One region of the Paenibacillus sp. sgz302190 genome, then DNA from elsewhere that is predicted to be linked to it. Evidence: riboswitches for the same ligand, from Rfam matches in the RefSeq annotation. Region 1 holds a riboswitch; each other region holds the start of a gene.
What was found. Region 1 has a riboswitch for ZMP and ZTP ahead of rpiB (ribose 5-phosphate isomerase B). Riboswitches for the same ligand answer to the same signal wherever they lie in the genome.

Region 1 (7,663 bases):
AGCGGTGGCGACTACGGCCGAGGTTGTGGCCAAGACGGAGCCCGCGGATGCGAAGGCCGCTTCCGGCAAAGAGGCGCCGTCCGCCAAAGCTGCCGATAAAAGCCAGGCCGCCGGCAAACCGGCGGTAAAGGCCGGTGCGGGCGATACACCTGACGGTAAGTCGGCTTCGGCCGGAGAACAGAAACCGGAAGTTAAATTTTTCTTATGGGAAATGCTCAAAAAAGCGGCATCCTGGTTTGGCTGATCAAGTGATCAAGCTGATCCCGGCTGATCGGAAGTTGCGGCGAAATCTTATGCCGATGCCGGAAAATGGGCGGAACAACACGCAGTAAGGATGGAACTTAATGTGACTATATATTGGAAATTGGATGCGGACGGCGGGCCGCGGGAGGAACAGGCCGCGATTGCCGAAGCCGCACGGCTGCTTAGAGACGGCGACACCGTAGCTTTTCCGACGGAAACGGTGTACGGGCTTGGCGCGGATGCTACGAGCTCGGAAGCGGTGGCGCGTATTTTCCAAGCCAAAGGCCGCCCGTCGGATAATCCGTTGATCGTTCATATTGCAGATATCCGGCAGTTGGATAACCTCGTAGCGGATTCAGCCGTCACCTACGGGCACCGGTTGTTGATGGAGGCATTTTGGCCGGGACCGCTAACGATCGTGCTGCCTGTGGAAGCGGGCGGCATTTCGCCGCTTGTGACGGCGGGACTTGCTACGGTGGGCGTGCGGATTCCCGACCATCCCGTCGCGCTGCGTCTGCTCCGGGAAGCCGGGTGCCCTGTTGCGGCTCCTAGCGCAAACAGCTCGGGCAGACCGAGCCCTACCGCCGCATCCCACGTCAAGGAGGATCTGGACGGCCGGATCGGCGGCTTGCTGGATGGTGGGCCTACGGGAGTCGGGGTGGAATCGACGGTTATCGAGATCGTCGATAACGAACTGTACATTCTTCGTCCGGGGGGCGTGACGGCGGAACAGCTGCGGGCGGTTCTGCCGGATGTGCAAGTGCACGAACCGGCGAAGGAAGCATGGAGCGAAGAAGCGGAAGCGCCGCGTTCGCCGGGGATGAAATACACGCATTACGCTCCGAAGGGCCGTATGCAAATTGTTCAAGGGGCCGCACCGGATGATGTGGCGGCCTGGATTCAGCGCGATATCGATGCTGCCCGGGAGCGGGGAGAGTCGACAGGCGTCCTCACCTATGAGGAAAATGCGGGAAAGTATCGCGCCGATCTCGTAATTGCCTGCGGCAGCTTGTCTCGCCCAGAGACGGTCGCCCGGGAGCTTTACGCCGCTTTGCGGCGTTTTGACGAAGAGGGCATTGGTTATATTAATGCCGAGGCTTGTCCGGAGGACGGCATCGGCCAGGCGATTATGAATCGTCTGCGCAAAGCGGCCGGTCATCGGCTTGTTCGAGTATAGCTGGCATGATTCCCGGTTTGTCCGCATATCTTGGGAAAGAAACCGTGGACAGGGGGACTGCAGCATGCTCGCATCATCCTTTGCACTTGGGCAGCTACTTACCATCATCATTATGGCGATTGCATTAGGACTAGATGCTTTTTCCCTGGGGATAGGGATCGGTATGAGGGGCGTCCGCTTGCTCGACATTCTCAAAATCAGCGTCGTTATCGGCATTTTCCATATTATTATGCCTTTAATGGGGATGTTCATGGGGCACTACGTCAGCTCTCTTCTGGGACATGTCGCTACTGCTGCGGGGGGCTGCCTGCTGGCTTTGCTGGGGTGCCATATGATATACAGCTCGCTTCGCGGCGGGGAAGCCGTCTCTTTCGACCACCGTACTTTGTGGGGGCTTATTATTTTCGCGCTCAGCGTAAGTATAGACTCTTTCTCGGTGGGGGTATCGCTGGGAATGTTCGCTACGGATATCGTGCTGACGGTGCTTGTATTCGGCGCCTTCGGAGCGCTGATGTCGATTGGCGGCCTGCTCGTAGGCAGACGCGTCGGACACTGGGTCGGCGAGTACGGCGAGGCGTTTGGCGGGTTGATTTTGCTCGCATTTGGGATCAAATTTTTGCTGTGATACAATAAAGGGGAGGAGGGGATCATGTTGCGAATACTTTTTGTCTGTACGGGAAATACGTGCCGCAGTCCATTGGCCGAGGGCTTGCTGCGGGTCAAGGTGCAAAAAGAAGGGCTAGCGGCCGAGGTCCGTTCCGCCGGCGTATCCGCTGTTACGGGAGGGGCCATTTCTCACAACAGCGACGCGATTTTGAAAGAAGCGGGTTTCCGGGACAAGATCAGCTCTCTTTTTATTGGGCAGGCCGAGGTGCAGTGGGCGGATTTGATTTTGACGATGACGGTCGGCCACAAGCGTTCGGTTGTTCAGCGTTTTCCGGATGCCGTAGATAAAATTTATACGCTCAAGGAGTACGTGGAGGATAGCCCGGACGTGCTGCGCGCGCTGGAGGAGCGGGAACGGCTTACAGCCGAGATTCAGCTCAAACAAGCGCTGGCTCAGACGGTTTCATCCGAGGAAAGAAGCCGGTATTTGCAGCTGGAAAGAAGCATTCCCGATTACGATATTTCCGACCCGTTCGGCGGTTCCATAGACATTTACCGGGCAACGGCCGAGGAAATCGGACAATGTCTGGATAAGCTGGTGCAAAAGCTGCGCGAGCGGCAGAACGGATCGAATTTGCTGGGCCCTTAGGACTGATTCCCAGAAAAGCGGGTTTGGAGCGGATCCGGCGGAATCGGCTTGCCTTGCCTGCGCGAACCCGCCCCGCGGATATCACCTTTACAGGCACGTCGGAATGCGATAAAATAGATGTATTGATTGAGACTCGATGTAACTGGCGACGAGTGGGGTTAACCACAATGGAGCATCGGGTTATACGGCCGGTCGCCTGGGCAAAAGAGCAACGCGCGTACTTTCGCGTGTCCTGCTCTTTTTTTCGTTTTCCGGTGGGTAATGGGCTATAATAGGAAGGACAAATGAATTTTAAAGGAGCGTTTACCGATGAAAATTGCATTGGGTGCGGATCATGCAGGGTATCGTTTGAAAGATGTCATCATTCCTTTTATCGAATCATTAGGCCACCAGGTTTTGGATCTCGGCTGCAGCTGCGCGGATTCCGTCGATTACCCGGATTATGCGCTGGAAGTATGCGAGAAAGTAGTTGCCGGGGAAGTGGATAAAGGCATCCTGATTTGCGGGACAGGCATCGGCATGTCGATTGCCGCCAACAAAGTTCCCGGAATCCGCTGCGCGCTCGTTCACGATCTGTTCTCCGCCAAAGCGACCCGCGAGCATAACGATACGAACGTATTGGCTATGGGCGAGCGCGTCATCGGGCCTGGCGTTGCCGAAGAAATCGTGAAAATTTGGCTGGAAACGGAATTTTCGCAAGGCGTTCGCCACCAGAACCGCATCGGTAAAGTTCAAAAGATCGAAGAGCGCTTCGCGCTTCATCCGTAAGCCGCGGGAGGGAATCCGATGACTGATTCCATTCTGCCTACGATTGCTGAAGCCGTTGAAGCCAATCTGCGTGAGCTGGTTCAGGCGGGGGGGTTGAAGCCCGGACAGCTGCTTGTCATCGGCACCAGCACGAGCGAAATACTCGGGCATCGCATCGGCACATCCGGGACGCTGGACGCGGCGGAGCCGATCTTTCAAGCGGCCGGGCGCGTGTGCCGGGAATTCGGGCTGCACGCGGCATTTCAATGCTGCGAGCATCTGAACCGCGCGCTCGTGCTGGAGGAAGACGTGCTCGCGCTGTATCCCCGTCTGGAGCCGGTGTCCGTCATTCCGGTGCCGAAAGCCGGGGGCGCGATGGCGTCCTATGCGTACCGCCATTTTGCCCGGCCCGTAGTCGTCGAGACGATTGAGGCTCACGCCGGGATCGATATCGGCAGCACGCTCATCGGCATGCACCTTCGCCGTGTCGCGGTGCCGGTTCGTCCGCCGGTGCGGAATATCGGCCACGCCTATGTGACTATGGCTTACACGCGGCCGAAGTTGATCGGCGGCATGCGGGCTGTGTACTCGGAGGAGACAGCCGAACAACAGTACGCTGCCGCGTCTCCGAAAGCGGATTGTTAGTTTCGCTGCGTTTGTACGTTTAAATACAAAGAAGACCAGGGAGGAACTGAACATGTCTACTAACTTTTTAAGCAAGCAAGATCCGAAAATCGCAGAAGCGATGAACTTGGAACTGGGCCGTCAACGCGACAAAATCGAGCTTATCGCATCCGAAAACATCGTCAGCGAAGCCGTTATGGAAGCTATGGGTACGGTTCTGACGAACAAATACGCGGAAGGCTATCCGGGCAAAAGATACTACGGCGGCTGTGAATACGTCGATATCGTGGAAGATATCGCGCGCGACCGCGCCAAAGAGCTGTTTGGCGCCGAGCATGCGAACGTACAGCCTCATTCAGGCGCGCAAGCGAACATGGCCGTTTATTTGGCCGCATTGAGTCATGGAGACACTGTTCTCGGCATGAACCTGGCACATGGCGGTCATTTGACGCACGGCAGCCCGGTGAACGCTTCCGGCATTTTGTACAATTTCGTCGCTTACGGCGTCAGCGAAAAAGACGGCCGCATCGATTACGACGAAGTCCGCAAAGCGGCATTCAAGCATAAGCCACGCATGCTCGTTGCCGGCGCGAGCGCATATTCGCGCATTATCGATTTTGAAGCGCTGGCTTCCATCGCGAACGACGTAGGCGCATTGTTCTTCGTAGACATGGCGCACATCGCCGGTCTGATTGCCGCAGGCTTGCATCCGAATCCGGTGCCGCACGCCCATTTCGTAACGACTACGACGCACAAAACGCTTCGCGGTCCCCGCGGCGGCATGATATTGACCCGCAAGTCGTGGGCGGCCGCCATTGACAAAGCCGTATTCCCGGGCACCCAGGGCGGACCTTTGATGCACACGATCGCGGCAAAAGCCGTATCTTTCGGCGAAGCGCTGCAGCCTGAATTCAAAACTTACGCGCAAAACGTCATCAACAACGCGAAAACGCTGGCCGAAGCTCTGCAAGCGGAAGGCATCGAGCTCGTTTCCGGCGGAACCGACAACCATTTGATGCTGATCGATCTGCGCAGCCTGAACATTACCGGTAAAGACGCGGAGCATGTTTTGGACGAAATCGGCATTACGGCGAACAAAAATGCCATTCCTTTCGATCCGACAAGCCCGTTCATCACAAGCGGCATCCGCGTTGGCACGCCTGCGGCGACTTCCCGCGGCATGGGCGAAGAAGCGATGAAAACGATCGCGAAAGTCATCGCGCTTACGCTTAAAAATCCTAAAGACGAAGCGACGCTCGAACAAGCTCGCGGCATCGTGAAGGATTTGACGGCGCAATATCCGCTTTATCCAGGTTTGAGCTATTAATTGATTTTGATCTGCAACGACCGACTCCGGATGATGCCGGGGTCGGTTTTTTTAAGTTTACGGGGGCGGAGTGCTCCGCAAAACCTGCCCAAACCCTCAGGACGCCGTAGAAGTCACCCTAAAGAATGAAAATAATCGGGTCTACTTGCTCTTTGATGATGCCCGGAAACCTGCACGCCAGAGCCGGTCGCACAATCTGCTTGTTAGTATGAGGAAAACCTGCAAAAGTACAGTTTTTGCTCGGTAGAAACGCCGGTGACGAAAAATTCCTGCAATTGTGCAGGCTTTTCGCCGCGAACAGGGGCTCTGGTTCATTTTTATCGAAAATTCCTGCACTTTCGCAGGCTTTTCGCCAAAACGAACCATTTATGCGGAAAAAACCTGCATTTTTGCAGGCATTTTCTCTGCCAAGCCGCCTTGTGCCCTCCACTCCAGCACCGCAACCGGTGGAGGGAGTAACGCGGCCCACGCCAGCACCGCAACCCGAACCGGAAGCTCGGCGGGGGACGAATTGCCTGTTTTCTTTTATTAAATTTGTGAAATGTTCCAATGGTTTTTCAGAAGATAAGTTGGATAACATATGATATAATAGACAAGATTTGCGTAATTGTCGATATACGCGCTTACAAAGCAGGTTTTGCCGTGCAAAACGCTTAGGAGGAAACCCATGGGAAAAGTATTCATCTGCGATCATCCGCTTATTCAACACAAACTTACCTACATTCGTGATGAAAATACGAAAACAAAAGATTTTCGCGAACTCGTTGATGAAGTGGCCACTTTAATGGCTTATGAGATTACTAGAGATATTCCGCTTGAACATATTCAAGTGAAGACGCCTGTTACGACTGCCGATTGCCGCATCATTTCCGGGAGGATGCTCGGTCTTATTCCGATTTTGCGGGCGGGTCTCGGGATGGTGGACGGCATTCTCAAGCTGATTCCTGCGGCGAAAGTCGGACATATCGGACTTTATCGTGATCCGGATACGCTTCAACCTGTCGAATACTATGTGAAGCTTCCGACGGACGTCCAGGAGCGGGAGCTGATCGTGATCGATCCGATGCTGGCTACTGGCGGGTCGGCCAATGCGGCTATCGACGTGTTGAAGCGCAGAGGCTGCACCCAAATCAAGCTGATGTGCCTGATTGCGGCGCCGGAAGGGATTAAAGCCGTGCAAAACGAACATCCGAACGTCGATATTTATGTGGCCGCCGTCGATGATTATTTGAACGATCACGGCTACATCGTGCCTGGCTTGGGAGACGCAGGCGACCGGTTGTTCGGGACTAAATAAGCAAAAGGGAGACAGAGACCGATGAAACGCTTGAAAGTCATTACGATTTTTGGCACCAGACCTGAGGCTATCAAAATGGCTCCGCTCGTTCTGGAGCTGCAGAAGCATCCGGAACATATCGAATCGCTCGTGTGCGTAACGGCGCAGCACCGCGAGATTCTGGATCAAGTGCTGGATCTTTTCAAAATCAAGCCCGACTACGATTTGAACGTGATGAAAGACCGGCAAACGTTGAACGAGATTACGATCCGCGTTCTGCAAGGGCTGGAGCCTGTTTTCCGGGAGGCGAAGCCGGATCTGATCCTTGTCCATGGCGACACTCTGACTACGTTCCTCGGCAGCTACGCCGCGTTCCTCCAACAAATTCAGGTGGGCCATGTGGAAGCGGGACTGCGGACGTGGAACAAAATGTCGCCGTATCCGGAAGAAATGAACCGGCAGTTGACCGGCGTTCTCTCCGATCTTCATTTTGCCCCGACGGATTTGTCGGCGAGTAGCCTGCGCAAAGAGAACAAGCCCGAAGAGCGCATCTACATAACGGGGAATACCGTAACGGATGTGTTCCAATACACGGTGCAAAAAGATTTTCAGCATCCGATTCTGGAATGGGCGGCCGGCCGCAAGCTGATTCTGATGACGGCGCACCGCAGGGAGTCCCAGGGGGAACCGCATCGTCAAATTTTCCGCGCCGTGCGGCGGATTGCCGACGAGTTCACGGACATCGCCATCGTGTATCCGGTGCATCCGAGTCCGGCCGTGAAGGAGCCCGCCCACGAAATTTTGGGCGACCATCCGAGAATCAAGCTGATCGAGCCTCTTGACGTGTTTGAATTGCACAATTTTTATCCGCATACGCACATGATCCTTACCGACTCCGGAGGGATTCAGGAAGAAGCGCCATCATTCGGGGTGCCGGCCCTGGTGCTGCGCGAAACGACGGAGCGTCCGGAAGGCATTGACGCAGGCACTTTGGAGCTTGTCGGCACGGACGAG
Region 2 (7,663 bases), on a different contig from region 1:
TGCGGAAGATTCTTCTTTCGACAAAGATAGTTCAGCTATTGGAGGAATTTCATTTTTGCGCACCTCGGCGCTTTTCAACATATGTACGGCCCGATTTAAATGGGGGGTTAGCTGGATTGTAGGCATAGAGATCACCCCCTTCCCGGACAATTGTACTACATAAGTATAATAACAAATAAATGAAGCATGGAGGATGTTTAAGATGAGAAAAAAGTATTTTTTATGTCTGGTCGTGTCGATTTTTGTCGTCTTACAAATTTGGTGCTCGTTCATTACATTCCATTATCCTTATATTGGGATTTTCCTGAAGGTGACTCCACAACAACAATGGGTGATTATGGATGTGGATCGGGAAGGTGCCAGCGCTAAGCTTGACTTAAAGATCGGAGATATTGTCAAGCAAGTTGATGGAAAGCATCCCGACGAATCACCATTCGTTCAAAAATGGCAAACCATAGAACAAGCTCATACGTTATTGATTTCAAGAGACGGGCATGAATACGAAATCAACCTACACGTCAATAGTACCACCATTTATGACATAATTCCGCTCGTAGAGGGATCTGTATGTCTGTTCATGGGTGTTATGCTCTTTAGAAAAATGAACCGTTCCCAATCAGCGAGGCTACTCGCGGCTGTTTTTCTAACCATTTCCATCATTTATATAAGCCTGGGTGCTTCCGTGCGGGGAGACGTCATAGGGAAGATAGCAATTACTAGCTTTATGACGGCGTTGCCAATTGTTTTTTTTCATTTTCTGGTAGTCTTTTTTAAGGAAAAAGGAGATTTGAAATTTCCGGAAATAAAGTTCAAATATCTATATTTAATTCCTATTACAGGATTTTTATTTAGACTATTGTCCTTCTATCCTTCCTTGACATATACGATTTATCGTTATAATGGTTCAGTTACCTTGGGCTTTTTCATTATTGGTTTCATTTTCAATATGTGCGTTTTAACTTTCTTGTATGTCAAAGTTAAGAAACAACAATCCTACGTTTCGAGCATCATTAAGAGCGTTTGGTTATCATTGTTGGTTTCATTTTTACCTGTGACATGCCTCTCTTTTCTTCCAAAAGTAATTGTTGGGTATTGGATTATTGATGCTGTGTACACAAGCTGGATTATTTTATTTTTTCCCATCTCTTTTGCATACTTGATTGCTTCCAACCAGTTATATGATTTTGGTAATATTATTCGGCGGATTTTGTTCGCCGGCTTGCTGGCTATCGTTCCGGTCAGCCTGCTTACGGGGTCATATGTATTCTTATTCAGCCAAGTTGTGGATGATAAACAAATTTTATTCATTTTCATTAGTTCCTTGATTATTATTACATGGGTGCTCTACGCGGCGGAATATTGGACAACCCGGTTTGAACCATTTTTATTCCCGAGAAAATACGTCTTGCAAACAGCTTTGAAGAAGATTTCCAAAAACCTTGGAACCATTTCCAGTTTCCGTGAATTGAAAGATATTATACTTGTCGATATCGTGGATACGCTTCAGGTGATGGGGGGAGCCATTGTGTTCCGGTATAAGGACGATACTGAAATCATTAGCGAGGGTGATATAAATACTGCGGAGATTCGGCTGCTTGTCAACTCGTCATCCCCGCTCGATCATCCGCTTTATACTTGCATTGAGATGAATGATCATGAAGAGTATACGAGTTATTTGGTAATGACACGCAAAAAGGCGAATACGCTGCTTGGAAAGGAAGAAATCCAATGGCTGCGCTTGATTACCTCCTATTTGGAGGTTAGCTTGGAGAATGTCCACTTGGTCCGCAAGCTGACCGCGAGGTTGCAGCAATTGGCTTCCCAACTTCCACAGGAGGAAACGGCGCAAGACATTCAATGGTTTCGTAAGATCATGTTCGAATTGCAGGAGGAGGAACGGATTCGGATTGCTGCCGATCTTCATGATACGACGATGCAGGACCTTTTCTTTCTGAAAAGAAAGTTAACCATCCTGTCGGAAAAGTATACTACGCCCGAAGAAGATCGGGAACAGCTCGACAATATGATTAATTTCGTGGAATTGATCAATGCCAGTTTGCGCCAAAGCTGTTTTGAGTTAAATCCCCATTTGCTTAAAGAGATTGGTTTGATTCAAACGCTGACGATGTACATGAAGAAGGAAGCTTTTACCGCTCCTTTTCAACTTGAATTCATTGCTGAGCAGGCTGCTGCCATTGAAGCCAAAGATTTGCCGACGAAACGGCATATTTTCCGAATCGCTCAGGAGCTGCTCAACAATGCGAAAAAGCATTCCCAGGCTTCCAAAGTCACTTTTCTGATAACGGAAGCGCACAATAGCTTTTATTTGATCTATGAGGATGATGGTGTGGGGTTTGAAGACAACAAAGTGCGTCGGAAGGAGATCGACTCATCGGGATTGGGAATCGAACAAATGAGGAGCAGAATCTTGCATGCGGGCGGACAATTGGAGGTCACCACGCAAAAAGGGTTCGGAACGAAATTCATCATTACGATACCAAACGAGGAGGCTATTTCTGCGTGAATCAAAGATCAAGCAGCATCGGCGATTTCCTCCTTGACCTGACATAACACAAAGAGTTACCCCCGGGCGCTTCATCCCGCTCAGGGGTAACTCTTTTTCTCTGCCATACGGCCGCCTGGCTTGCCTAACTCATTCTTTCCCTTACTTTCCGCAAAGCGTTCAGCTTCAACTGCCCGGCTTTGTCCAGCAGTTCCAGGCCCTCGGCCCGATAAACCTGCTCGAGCCCGGTTTGCATGCTGCCCAGATTGATTTCTGCCGTAATCCAGGCGGATTGAATGGCCGCTTCCAGCATAATGAGGGCAATGCCGAGGTCGGATATGACATTTTTGTTTGCCAGATGAATGATCTCGTCCAAGGCAACCATCATGTCATAGCTCCGTCTCAAAAGAGCGAGCGGCACAGCGGCGGCCTGGGCCGCGGCATCCTGCACGGCAAGCGAGCGTGCTTCCTTCTCGGCGCCGGTCCCTTTGGGCAGCGCGAGTGCCGCCATGAATCCGTGAAATGCGTCCATGTCTTGTTCCAGCAGAGTTTCGAACTCGGCTATCGCCGATTTCATCCGCTCCACGGCCGCCGTCATCGATTCCCGGACCGCTTCATATTTGGGTCCTGCCGTAAGATTGGCTACCATGGACCCCATGGAAGCGCCCAAAGCCGCGGACAGCGCCGCAACGCTGCCACCGCCCGGCACAGGCGAGCTTGAGCCTGCTTCCTCCAGAAATTGGCGAATCTTCCGGTCAAAAACTTTCATTTGCATCCCCCCGCCCGATGGACTGCAGTTCCATTGCTTTTAATAAATTTTCGAACAAAATGACGGTCGTCAGCGTGCCTACTCCGCCCGGAACCGGTGTCGCGGCTTTCACCGCTTCCCAAATGCCGGGGCTGGCGTCGCCTGCAATTCCAGCCTCCGTTTCATTGATTCCCGCATCGATGACGACCAATTCGTCATGCACCATGCCCGGGGTCACCAGGCCTGCTTTGCCTGCGGCCGTAATCAAAATGTCGGCTTGAGCGATATGGCCGGATAAATTCGCGGTATAGGAATGACAGACGGTTACGGTGGCATTTTCGCGTAGCAGCAGCTGCATCAGCGGCCGCCCTACCGTTTCTCCCCGCCCGATCAGAACGACATGCGCCCCCTGAAGCCGGTATCCGTAATGTTTCAAAATGCGGATGCACGACTGGGGCGTCGCCGGGTACAACCCGCTTTCTCCCGTCATGCACGCCAATTTGTTCGCCGAAGATATGCCGTCGACATCTTTGGCCGGAGCGATGGCATCGGACAGCTTTTGCACGCGGATGTGCCCGGGAACGGGGAGCTCGAGCATGATTCCGTGCACGGCCGGGTCCCCGTTTAACCGCTCGATCTCCTCAAGAAGGCGCTGTTCGCTCACTTGCGCCTCAAATTCCATCAAATGAAAGGCAACCCCGAGTTTGGCAGCCAGCTTTTCCTTTGCTTTGGCGTAGTACGCGGAAGCCGGATCGCCCTGCACCAAAATGGCGGCTATCGCCGGTTGAACGCCCCGCTCCTTCCAGTTGCCGACTTCGGCGGCGATAGAGTGCGAGATTTGATCGGCTAACGGCTTCGATTTAAGCAGCAAACCCATTTACGTTCGTTCCCCTCTCCATAATCGGATGAACATGCAAAAAAAGTACTTGGTCCATTGCTCACCAAATACTTTGCCCAGGCGTACGGCTATAAGCCATGTGCTCCCTCGTGGTTGCCCACGTTACGCCAGTCACACATGACGATTACTGCTACGTACAGTTTATCACACGGATTCGCGTTCCGCATAGACGGCCGCGCGAGAATGTTTCACGCCCGCCTTGCAGCGCCTTCTCCGCTCTCCGTCGGGTCCCAGCCGTCATGGCCGGCCAGAACGCTCCGTGCATCAAGCTGCAGCGCTTCCGCTTCCGTTAAAGCCTTCGCCCAGCCGGCGCGGCCGGCGGCATCGCGCGCACCGGGGCCGGTGCTGCCGTACTCCGTATAGCGGGCCGTGCTTTCATTGTCGGGATTGTCCCAATTGTCCCAACCCGCCGAATAGATGTGCGGCCCCATCCATGTGTTGATAAACGCGGTATGCGCCCACGCTCTCCAGGGCCTGCCGAGGTAGACCGACTCTTCCTCCTGCGCTCCGGTCAGACGGCAGTTCAAAAAGACGTAGCCGAACTCCGCGCCCCGCGGCGTCGAAGCGGCCGTGATATAGCCTCCGCGCAAACTGCGGATTTCACACGATTCGAAACATGCCGCAGCCGATCCGAAAATAAAGTCGACATGCCCTTCGATATAGCAACCGGCAAAATAATGCCGCCCCCGGCTCGTATACAAAGTGTCCTGATTGCCGAGCAGCCTGACGCTGCGGTAAACCTGACGGTCGCCGGAAGCGTACAAAGCAACGGCCTGCGCGATTTCCGGGCCATAGCCCGCGGTGTTTTGCACCGTCAAATTTTCCATGCGAAAATCGTCGGCCTCCACCTTCAAAACGGCGGTGCGGAACGTTCCTATTTCTTTGCCGTCCGGCCCCGTCATCCTGGCGTAATCGCCGTAAGCGATAATCGTCCCTTCGCGGCTCTCGCCGATCAGTGCGATGTCCGGCTTATTGTCGGGAATGAGCAATTTTTCGCGATAAGTTCCATTTTTGACATAGATCGTAACAGGCTCCAGAGGAAGCACGCGGACGGCGTCTATCGCCTCCTGAATGCCGGTGAAGTCCCCGCTGCCGTCTTGCGAAACCGTGATATGTCTCATAAAAAAGGTTTGTCTCCTCTCCGCTCAGGAAAGCTGCGCCTTCAGCCAGTCGAATGATGTTCTTCCGGAAATTTCATGCTTGCCCGGGAATATGTCGGCAGCGAGCCGGTCCTCCGCTCCAAGACTGCGGTAAATCCGGGTCAGCCGCACAATGGCTTCTTCCGTCGTTCCAACCGGAAATACCCGGTCCTGATCCCCGGACTCGATAAACAAAGGCCTCGGAGCGATCAACCCGAGCAATTCCGGCTGCTCGGCAATCCGCAGGATGCCGGGAATATAGTTGTCGATGCAGTGCGGCCGATCCAAAATGCTCCCCAGGTACGTATTCGCATATCCGCAAATTACGGCGGCGCGGATGCGCTCATCCAAAGCAGCGGTCAAAGATGCGACCAGGCCGCCGCCGGAAAAGCCGATGACCCCGATCCGCTCCGGGTCGACTTCCTCCCGCGCGGCCAAATAGTCGAGCGCGCGCGTCGCTTCGAATGCGCGGAATCCGGCGATGGTCATCCCGCACATGAGCAGCTGCAGCGCAATCGGCAGGCAGCTGGAATCTTTGGCCGACGGATCGGCCTCCACGCCGGCCTGCAATCTCCGGTCCCCGAAGCCGATGATTTCGGGGACGAGCACGAACAGCCCCCGGCGGGCCAGCCGGACGGCGAACTTGTTGTGAATCCCGGGATCGTCAGCGAAGCTGCCGTCGGGATTCATGCCGAGCGCGGCCCGATGGCCCGGGCCGTGTCCGTGGCAGGCAAGCACCGCCGGCAGCTTGCCGCCCCCGCCTGACGGATACAGCGCATACGCCGGTATCCGCAGCCCTTCGTACGTCGAGTAAGCGAGCTTCTCGACGGTAAGTCCTTCATGCTCGAACGTGTCGAGCAGTTCGGGCTCCAGCGCCGCCCGGCGCTCGGGCCAGGCCCCCAGCGCATCGGCGAGCCGGCGCCTGAGCTCCTCGCGCCCGGCCCCGTCGGGCATAGTCCCGCCGGCGCGGTCCAGGCTGTTTTCCACCGTTTGCGCATAAAGCTTTGCCAAAAAATCGTCAGGGCTCCACATTCCGCAGCCATCTCCTTTATCCAAGGCCGGATTCGGCCTTCCGCTTTTCGATTTCGCGCCTTCCGCTTTCAAAATATGCTAAAATTTGCATATACGCTTCCTGCAAAGAGAGGGACTTCCATGAGCAGCCGGACCGAACCGAAATACCATATCGGCGATTCATCCTTTGCCATTCAGCAGCTGCAGCGCAAAGGCTATTTCGCCATGCCCCGCCCTCATGCTCATCCGTTTTACGAATTATATTACTTGTTGGACGGCCAGCGCGTCTATTTTATAAACGGCAAAGTATACACCGTGCAAAAAGGGGACTTGATCGTTGTCGTGCCGAACGACCTTCACGCTACGTCAAGCTCAAGCGTCGAAAAATTCGAGCGGGTGCTGATCGAATTCGCGCCCGATTTCATAGCTCCGACCGAACCTCCGCTGCTCGAACTGCCGCCTTTTTGCGAGTCCGCTTTAATCCGCTTGCCGCTCAAAGAGCAGCAGGCCGTCGAGCGCTTGCTCCAGCAAATGTTGGCCGAATGCAGGGAGCGGCCGGCGCTTTACGTTTCCTGTGTGCGGCAGCTGCTGACCGAACTGCTGATCCGGATTCACCGCTCCTGCGGGTCAGGCAGCGAGCCTCCGGGCGGCGGCCATCCGATGCACCAGAAGGTGACGGAGATCGCCTCCTACATCAATACCCATTACAAAGAGCCGATTACCCTGGAGCTTGCCGCAAAACAATTTTATATTAGCCCCGCATATTTAAGCCGCATTTTTCTGAAACTGACGGGCTTCCATTTTAGCGAATACGTCCGGGTTGTGCGCATCCGCGAAGCGCAAAAGCTGCTGCAGACGACCCGGAGCAAAGTCCAGACGATTGCGGAGCAGGTCGGGTTTGAGCACATTTCCCATTTTAACAAAACGTTCAAATCCATTGCGGGCATGCCGCCCCTGCGCTACCGCGAGCTTGCGGGGAAATAACGGCCATCCCCGGTGAATGTCCCTATTATAGAGCATGCAATTGCCAGATTTCTTGCATGCTCTTGTCTATTTTGTCTGAAATTGAATATTTTTGTCCTTCGTGTTTGATTCGGCTGAGTGTGAGCATTTTAACTGTCTGTGATTGCGATCACATACCTTTTTCCGCAGACCTGTTAATCTGTGTATGAAAACTGGACAATGAAACGGAGGGATTCATCTATGTTTTGTTACCAATGCGAGCAAACCCCGACAGGCGGCTGCAAAGTAGTCGGCGTCTGCGGAAAAGATGAAAATATCGCCAGCCTGCAGGACACGATGATTTTTGCGTTAAAAGGTATCGCCGCTTATGCCACGCACGCACGCCAATTGGGCTACAGCGA
Region 3 (7,663 bases), on a different contig from region 1:
CCAGCCGAACTTCAATCCGCTGCATCGAGCGCATTTCTTGAAATTTGACGTATTGCAGCGCATAGTCCGTCTCTTCCTCTACTTTGCTGAACAGATCGTGCGACCTTTTCAACGTGTAATCGACCATTCGCGTCAGCGCCATGATCGCATCGGCCATCTTGGCATTGCCGTGCAGCACAGCCATAAAGCGCAAGGAATTTAACGAATTGTGCCAAAAATGCGGCCGCATTTGCTCCTGAAGCACATGCACCTCCAGCCTTCTTTTCTCGCTTTCGCCCGTCTTGATCATTTGAATTTGCGTCTGAATCTGGTTGAAAAATTGGTAAATCCCCTGATTCAGCGTCTCAAGCTCCTTGAATCCTTCGTATTCGTAGCGCGCCGGAGTATCGCCTTTTCCCGCAATGCGTATGATGCCGGACATCCGTTTGACAGGGAGCAAGAGCTTCGCGTACAAAAAATAACCGAACGTTGCCAGCAGCAGCACGGAAAAAGCCGTCGTAATGACGGTCGTCTGCCATACGCTGCTGCTTTCGGCCTGCAGGGAACCTAGGGGTATGATCGAGAGCGTCTGCCATGCCGTCGAAGGAATTTGCTTGTAAATATAGTAGTAGTCCTGACCCTCTATGCGGATTGTGCCGGAGCCCGATTCCTCGCCGTTTTTGCGGATCAATTCGTCGATGCTTTTCCTGTCGAGCGATTTCAGATAGCCGGAAATTTCCGCCGCCGACCGGTTATTTTCAAACAGCACCTTGCCGTCCGACGAAATAATCAGCACCGCGTTGAGCGGGTTGATGCGCACGGTATCGAGCAGCGTTTCGATGGCCGAGCCGTTCAGCTTGACGGTTAAAGTTCCGAGCGAACGGTCGTCCTGGAGCAAATTTTTGCTGATGTACAGAGCATGCGGAAAGGCGCTGTAATGAAAATCGGCGGTTACGTCGGCATTGATAAAGCTGTTGTTCAAATAAGCGCGCGACCCATACCACGGAAACGAAGCGAGCGTTTGCCTGAATTTCTCCTCTTCTTCCGGATCGATAGGCGGATACGCGAACACGCGATTCCGGTCGGTCAAAATTTGAATATACAAAGGAAGGCGCAGGCGAAAAAAATTCAAATATCCCTCGATTTCTTCTTTGGGCACATCCTGGTCCTGCCGGATTTTGCCGATCAGGTCCGGTTTGAGCGACAAGGTGCGGGCAAAATCGTCGATATAGTTCAAGTAATTAATAATATTTACGGATAGCCCGTCCATTTTGTCGAAAATAATTTGGTTGTATTGTTTTTCGATTGTCGTTGTCGATTGTTTGCCAATAATGTAGCCCTGCGAGGCAATCAGAAACAGAACCGTGTAGGAGACCGTAACGAAGACGAGCATTTTCCATCCGCTGAAAAGACTTTTGAATCGATGCTTCCGCCGCATGTTCCATACCCCTTGAGCAATCAGGCTTTTTATGAACATTATAATGGATTCCCGTCGCGATTCGGCGAATATGCATTGTATAGATTATGTAAATACAAATAAAAAAGAGACCCGGGCATGACTGCCGGATCTCCGCTGCTGTGTTACATATTTTTGGCGATTCCGGATTCGACGGACGCCTTGTCCCCTTTTTGCAGCAAAAAAATGATGGTGCCGATACATCCGCAAACCGATGACGCTATCAACAGCCCGGCGACGGGCACCTGGCTCGACAGCCCCGTGCTGAGTAACGGAGCGATCGTCCCGCGAATGCCGAAAAGCATCAAATGCATGCCGAACACGACCGCCTCCCGCCCCGGCGTGACCCGAAATACGTAAGCGAGAATGCCGATATCCCAGATCGCGTCGCCGATCCCCTGGATGCCGCTGCCGATAATGACCGCAGGATAGTTGCCGAAAATCCCGTACAGCAGCGGCACGACCGTGTAAGCTCCGAGCCCGTAAACGAGCGTCTGCTTGGGGCTGAACCGGTCGATCGCCCACCCGACGATAAAATAAGCCAGCAGCAGGCATGTATAGTACGAAATCCGCGCAATGCCGATCTCCGTATTGTTCAAATGCAGCGTCTTGACCTGGATGATCTGGTACAGCGGGCTGGCCAAAATATTGCCGAAACCGGCAAGCATCGTCGCCCCGAAAAAATAAAGCAGCTCCCGGTGTTCCTTCACCAGCTTGAACTGCTCCCGGATGGACGAGCTGCGCGGAGGGCGCTTTTTGACCGGGCCTATTTCCTTGACCCGGGCCAGGGAAAGAATGGACAGCACCCCGGTTACGGCGGAAACGATCAGCGGCCCGCTCGGCCCCGACTTGTCCGTCCAGAAGCCGATAAAATAAGCGAGCGGAATCATCAGCGCCCCCATCGCGACGCGAACGTAGCCCATCAGCCTGCCCCGCAAATCCGGCTGGTACATGCGCGTCACCAGCGCAGCGTAAGCCGGCGCCTGTATGCCCATTAAAAGCTGAAAGACGATGGCGGTCACCACATACACTGTCGGATGCCCGAAAAAAGCCGGAAACAACAGAAGCAGCCTCCCGATCAAACTCGGAAGGATGACAAACGGCTTGGGGCTCGACTGCTCGATCCGCGACGCCCAAATCGGCGAAAACAGCAGGCCGATCGCCGGAGCGGCAGCCAAAATGCCGACCTCCAGGTTGGTCGCCCCTTGCCGGATCGCAATCGGAATATAAAACTGATTGAAAACGACATTAAAGAGACTGAATAAAGTGCCGGCGCCGAAATCGCAGTAAAAGTTGTATTTCGTCTCCGGGGTCATGTGCAAGCCTAATTTTTGAAGCACGCTGTTAGCCATCGTTAGCCAGTCTCTCCTCCGCTTGAGAGCGAATATTTCGATATGTTGTTGCCATGCCATCTATTATAGCCTATAAAGCGGAAAATTTGTTTAGCGTTTTCAAAATAAAAAAACCACCCCGCGGGTGGTGAGGGAAGCCTCCGTGCCGCTGGGCGGCGCAAAAGCGCAAGGCCGGAGCCGGCGGCATATCCTGCCTGGTTGCGCAGGATATGCCTGTAAGAGCCTCCGTGCTGCTGGGCGGCACCCATGATGATAAAAGGCATAAACGCACACGGCCGGAGCCGGCAGTCATCTTGTCTGGCAGCGTAGGGGGAAATTAGTGAAAGTGCTGTGCCGGTAAAGGAACATTTCTGCAAATGTCAGGCTTTTCATCGGATACAGGGGCTCTGACTCGGTTTTACTGAAATTGCCGCACTATCCAGGCTGTCCAGAAACCCACACGTCAGCGCCGACCGCACAATCTGCCTCGTTGCCCGAAGAAAACCTGCAAAAGTGCAGTTTTTGCTCAACGAATGCGCCGTCCACGAAAAATTCCTGCAATTGTGCAGGCTTTTCGCCGCGAACATGAGCCCAGGCCCGTTTCAATCGAAAATTCCTGCACAATCGCAGGCTTTTCTCCAAAATGTACCACTTTTGCAGAAAAAGCCTGCACTTTTGCAGGCTTTCTACTTGCGGAGTCGCCATGCCACCCGCTCCAGATCCTCAGCCAGAACAGAAGAGGCGTGTCCACTTCAGCGCCACAACCCGTGCAGGGGAGGCGCGGATTGTGGAAGATCGGCTGTACCACCTCCGGTTCCTCTAACCTGCCACTTTATCCACAAGCTGATTTTCGGGGGTTTACTGCCACTCCATGATGTTTGCCGTTTCCCGGCGTCTTTCTTCTCCAAGCAGCTTGCTTACAACGTACAAAGACATATCGATCCCCGCAGATACACCGGCGGACAAAATTATTTTTCCGTTATCCACATACCGGACATCTTCCAATATTTGCGACGATTTCGGGGCCGCTTCCCGCAATTCGTCCATTGCCAGACGGTGCGTCGTAAGCTTCAATCCTTCCAATAGGTTCGCTTTGGCTAAAATTAAAGCCCCGGTGCACACCGACAAAACAAGCTCCGCTTGACGCGACGCCTCGCGAATCCAATCGGTAAGCGTCTCGTTATGCATTTCTTTTCGCGCCCCCCGGCCGCCGGGTACGAGCAAAATATCAGGAGGCGGACAATTGCGGATCGTATACCCCGGGGTAACGCTCAAGCCGCCCGATGCGGCAACGGGTCCCTCCTGTTCGGCCACCGTATAGACCCGGAAGTCTTTCCCTCTGCCGCTTCCTGTTGTAAACACTTCGAACGGGCCCGCAAAATCCAGCACTTCAACCCCCTCAAAAATCAATATCGCTACGTTTCTTGCCTGCCGTACCTGCTCCATAGGCTCATCTCCCCTGAAAATAATAAAAAAAGCATCCGGTCAATGACCGAATACTTTGCCCAGGCGTACGGCTTATAAAGGCTGTGCTCCCTCGTGGTACTCCACGTTTACGCCAGTAACACGCCCAAAAATTTCGATGAACTATTCATATCAGAAATTTCAGATAATTACAACCTATTTTCAAAAATCCGCTCTCGTCCCCTGCCGGCCAGCCGGTTCTCTCTGCGCCATCTGTCTGAAATAGTCCGCTGTAAATTCGCGGAATCTTGCCGCAGCTTCGGTGAGATACTTGTCTTTGGACCACGACAGCCAAATCGTGCGTTCGCATCTCGGCTCTTCGATCCGAAGCAGCTCGACGGCCGAGCCGGTCGCTCCTCCCCAGGTCACGGAAGGGATGAAGCCGACGCCTTGTCCGGCCCGAATCAATCCGCGGACCGTCGCAGGGTCGTCGCTTTCGAAAATGATGCGGGGGGCAAATCCCGCCTGCCGGCACAGCGCGTCCGCCGTTTCCCGCAAGTTTTTGCCCGGCCGCAGGCTGACGAACCCCTCGTCCGCCGCTTCGCTCAGCCGGATTTTTCCGCGGCTTTCCAGCCGGTGGCCGCAGGGCACCGCAAGAAAAATTTCCTCCGTAAGCAGCGCTCTGCTCTCCACGCCTTGAATGGGCACGGGCGAAGAGGACAGGCACAGATCGAAATCGGAGCGCATCGCCGCGAGGGAAGCATGCTGCAGCAAGTGAAAGCCGATTTGCGGATGCTTTAGCCGGAAGGAAGCGAGCAAATCCGGCAGCAGGTGCGAGCCGACCAGAACGGCAAGCTCGATGCTGCCGCCGGTCTCCCCCGACATATCCCGAATCTCCCTCTTCCCGTCCTCCAAAGCCGCGATGGCGGTGTCCACTTTTCGGAGGAACGCTTTGCCATATGCGTTCAAACGAATATATTTTCCGGTGCGGTCGAACAGTTTGACATCCAAATCTTTCTCCAGCGCGGAAATCATTTTGCTCAGCGCAGGCTGCGGAATGCGAAGCTCCGCCGCCGCCTTCGTCATATGCTCCAGCCTGGCGACGGTTTGAAAATATTTTAGCTGAAGCAGCTCCATGGCAACCCCTCATCTATTCGATATTGAATATAATTCTTATACATAATTATATATTATCCGATATGTATAGACTACCTGTATACTATTTTCAAAAGGATACACATACAGGAGTCTGTCCGATGTCGGTCAGACTCCTAGTACCCCGAACGAGGAGGATGCGGTATGAATCAAACGATACATGCGCAAGCGGCGCGCTCCTGGACGACGCGGCGCGACGAAAAAGCGCGGAGGCTGCGGCAGGCAAGCCGGCTGATGGAAGGGCGACTGCTGCCGACAGGCAGCATCGTGGAAGCGCTCGAAGCGCTGATTTTGCCTGGCGACAGGGTCGTGCTGGAAGGAAACAATCAGAAGCAAGCCGCGTTTTTGTCCGAAGCGCTTGCCAAAGTCGATCCCGGCAAAATCCACGGCCTGCACATGCTCATATCCAGCATCTCGCGGCGCGAGCACCTCGATATTTTCGAATATGGCATTGCCCGGAAAGTCGATTTTTCCTTTTCGGGGCCGCAGAGCCTGCGCATGTCCCAAATGGTCGAGGACGGCAAGTTGGAAATCGGCGCGATCCATACTTATTTGGAGCTGTACGCCCGCATGTTCGTCGACCTCATTCCCGACGTTGCGCTCGTCGCTGCGGACAAGGCGGACCGGCACGGAAACCTGTACACGGGGCCGAATACGGAAGAGACGCCGGCGATAGTCGAAGCGGCGGCCTTCCGTAACGGGATCGTGATCGTGCAGGTCAACGAGATCGTCGATGAGCTGCCGCGCGTCGATATTCCGGCTTCCTGGGTCGACGTCGTCGTCCCCGCCGACAAGCCTTATCCGCTGGAGGCGTTGTTTACGCGCGATCCTCGGCAAATTACGGACATTCAAATTTTGATGGGCATGCTGGCCATTCGCGGCGTCTACGAACGCCATCAGGTGCAATCCCTGAATCACGGCATCGGCTTCAACACGGCGGCTATCGAACTGCTGCTCCCCACCTACGGCGAATCGCTCGGACTGCGCGGCCGGATATGCCGGCATTGGGCGCTCAACCCGCATCCGACGCTCATTCCGGCGATCGAAAGTGGCTGGGTCGAGAGCGTGCACTGCTTCGGCGGCGAGGTCGGCATGGAGGCGTACGTCGCGGCGCGGCCGGACGTGTTCTTCACCGGCCCCGACGGCAGTCTCCGCTCCAACCGCGCCTACTGCCAGATGGCCGGACAATATGCCGTCGATCTGTTCATCGGCTCCACGCTGCAAATGGATGCGGAAGGCCATTCTTCCACCGTGACGTCGGGCCGGCTGTCCGGTTTCGGGGGCGCCCCTAACATGGGGCACGACCCGCGGGGGCGGAGGCACCCGACGCCCGCCTGGCTCGACATGAAAACGGCGGACCATCCGCTCGTGCGCGGCCGCAAGCTTGTCGTCCAGATGGTCGAAACGTTCCAGCGCGGGGGCATCCCCACTTTCGTCGAATCGCTCGACGCGATCGAAGTCGGCCGGAGCGCCGGCTTGCCGCTTGCGCCGGTCATGATCTACGGCGACGACGTGACGCATGTCGTCACCGAAGAAGGCGTCGCTTATGTGTACAAAGCACGGAACCTGGAGGAACGCAAGCTTGCCATCGCCGCCGTCGCCGGCGTTACTCCGCTCGGGAGAATCCACGATTACGCGCTTAACGATCAGCTGCGTGCGGACGGGCTTGTCGCGTTCCCGGAAGATCTGGGCGTCCGCCGCACCGATGCCAAACGGTCGCTGCTCGCCGCGCGAAGCGTCGAGGAACTGGTCGGCTGGTCCGGAGGCTTGTATGAGCCGCCGGCCAAATTCAGGAGCTGGTAAATGATGAAGCTCACCTGCACCTGTCATTTACCGCAGCCGGCGCCGGCGGAAGCCGATGAGCTTGCCGGGCTGGCCGTCGCCGCGCTCATCGAGGAAGCGGAGCTGACGCCGAAGCCGGGCCTCGTCGACCGCAGCGGCCCGGGCGCCCACGCCGATCTGCACATCGGCTTGATGATCCGCTCCGCGCATTCGCTCCGCGAAGGCTTCGCGCTGATGGCCCGCGCCGCTTGCGGGCAAGCTCCCGGCCAGCCGCTTCGCGAACGGCTGGCGCAGCTCGGGCGCGACGCGGAAGCGCGGATGATGGCCGCCACCGGCGGCATCAACACCCACCGCGGCGCGATCTGGGCGCTCGGCCTGCTGACGGCGGGAGCGGCCATCGCCGGGCGGCGCGCCGCGCCGGAGCGAATCGCCGCCATCGCCGGCGAAATCGCCAAATACCCGGACCGCTTCCATCCCCCGCGCGAATCGAACGGAAGCAGAGTCCGGCAGCGGTTCGGGGCGGCGGGGGCCCGCGGAGAAGCCGAGCAGGCTTTTC

Region 2: another riboswitch for ZMP and ZTP. It lies ahead of AC6RNO_RS10020 (tetrahydrofolate dehydrogenase/cyclohydrolase catalytic domain-containing protein); the one in region 1 lies ahead of rpiB (ribose 5-phosphate isomerase B).
Region 3: another riboswitch for ZMP and ZTP. It lies ahead of AC6RNO_RS29480 (DJ-1/PfpI family protein); the one in region 1 lies ahead of rpiB (ribose 5-phosphate isomerase B).

Annotation. Positions count from the first base shown of each region.
Region 1 covers NZ_JBZYAO010000042.1:14,121-21,783, forward strand. Annotated here, with positions in the region: gene spoIIR (stage II sporulation protein R) at 1-244, shown strand, start outside; gene AC6RNO_RS30720 (L-threonylcarbamoyladenylate synthase) at 335-1,420, shown strand; gene AC6RNO_RS30725 (manganese efflux pump MntP) at 1,485-2,045, shown strand; gene AC6RNO_RS30730 (arsenate reductase/protein-tyrosine-phosphatase family protein) at 2,070-2,675, shown strand; ZMP/ZTP riboswitch at 2,804-2,884, shown strand; gene rpiB (ribose 5-phosphate isomerase B) at 2,985-3,443, shown strand; gene AC6RNO_RS30740 (TIGR01440 family protein) at 3,462-4,067, shown strand; gene glyA (serine hydroxymethyltransferase) at 4,120-5,373, shown strand; gene AC6RNO_RS30750 (hypothetical protein) at 5,492-6,067, opposite strand; gene upp (uracil phosphoribosyltransferase) at 6,041-6,670, shown strand; gene wecB (non-hydrolyzing UDP-N-acetylglucosamine 2-epimerase) at 6,692-7,663, shown strand, end outside.
Region 2 covers NZ_JBZYAO010000006.1:185,929-193,591, reverse strand. Annotated here, with positions in the region: gene AC6RNO_RS10030 (ATP-binding protein) at 203-2,524, shown strand; gene AC6RNO_RS10025 (cyclodeaminase/cyclohydrolase family protein) at 2,649-3,272, opposite strand; gene AC6RNO_RS10020 (tetrahydrofolate dehydrogenase/cyclohydrolase catalytic domain-containing protein) at 3,259-4,128, opposite strand; ZMP/ZTP riboswitch at 4,197-4,274, opposite strand; gene AC6RNO_RS10015 (pectinesterase family protein) at 4,338-5,270, opposite strand; gene AC6RNO_RS10010 (acetylxylan esterase) at 5,295-6,320, opposite strand; gene AC6RNO_RS10005 (helix-turn-helix domain-containing protein) at 6,441-7,283, shown strand; gene hcp (hydroxylamine reductase) at 7,503-7,663, shown strand, end outside.
Region 3 covers NZ_JBZYAO010000038.1:24,961-32,623, forward strand. Annotated here, with positions in the region: gene AC6RNO_RS29470 (cache domain-containing sensor histidine kinase) at 1-1,456, opposite strand, end outside; gene AC6RNO_RS29475 (MFS transporter) at 1,561-2,787, opposite strand; gene AC6RNO_RS29480 (DJ-1/PfpI family protein) at 3,625-4,212, opposite strand; ZMP/ZTP riboswitch at 4,263-4,342, opposite strand; gene AC6RNO_RS29485 (LysR substrate-binding domain-containing protein) at 4,393-5,307, opposite strand; gene mdcA (malonate decarboxylase subunit alpha) at 5,470-7,128, shown strand; gene AC6RNO_RS29495 (triphosphoribosyl-dephospho-CoA synthase) at 7,132-7,663, shown strand, end outside.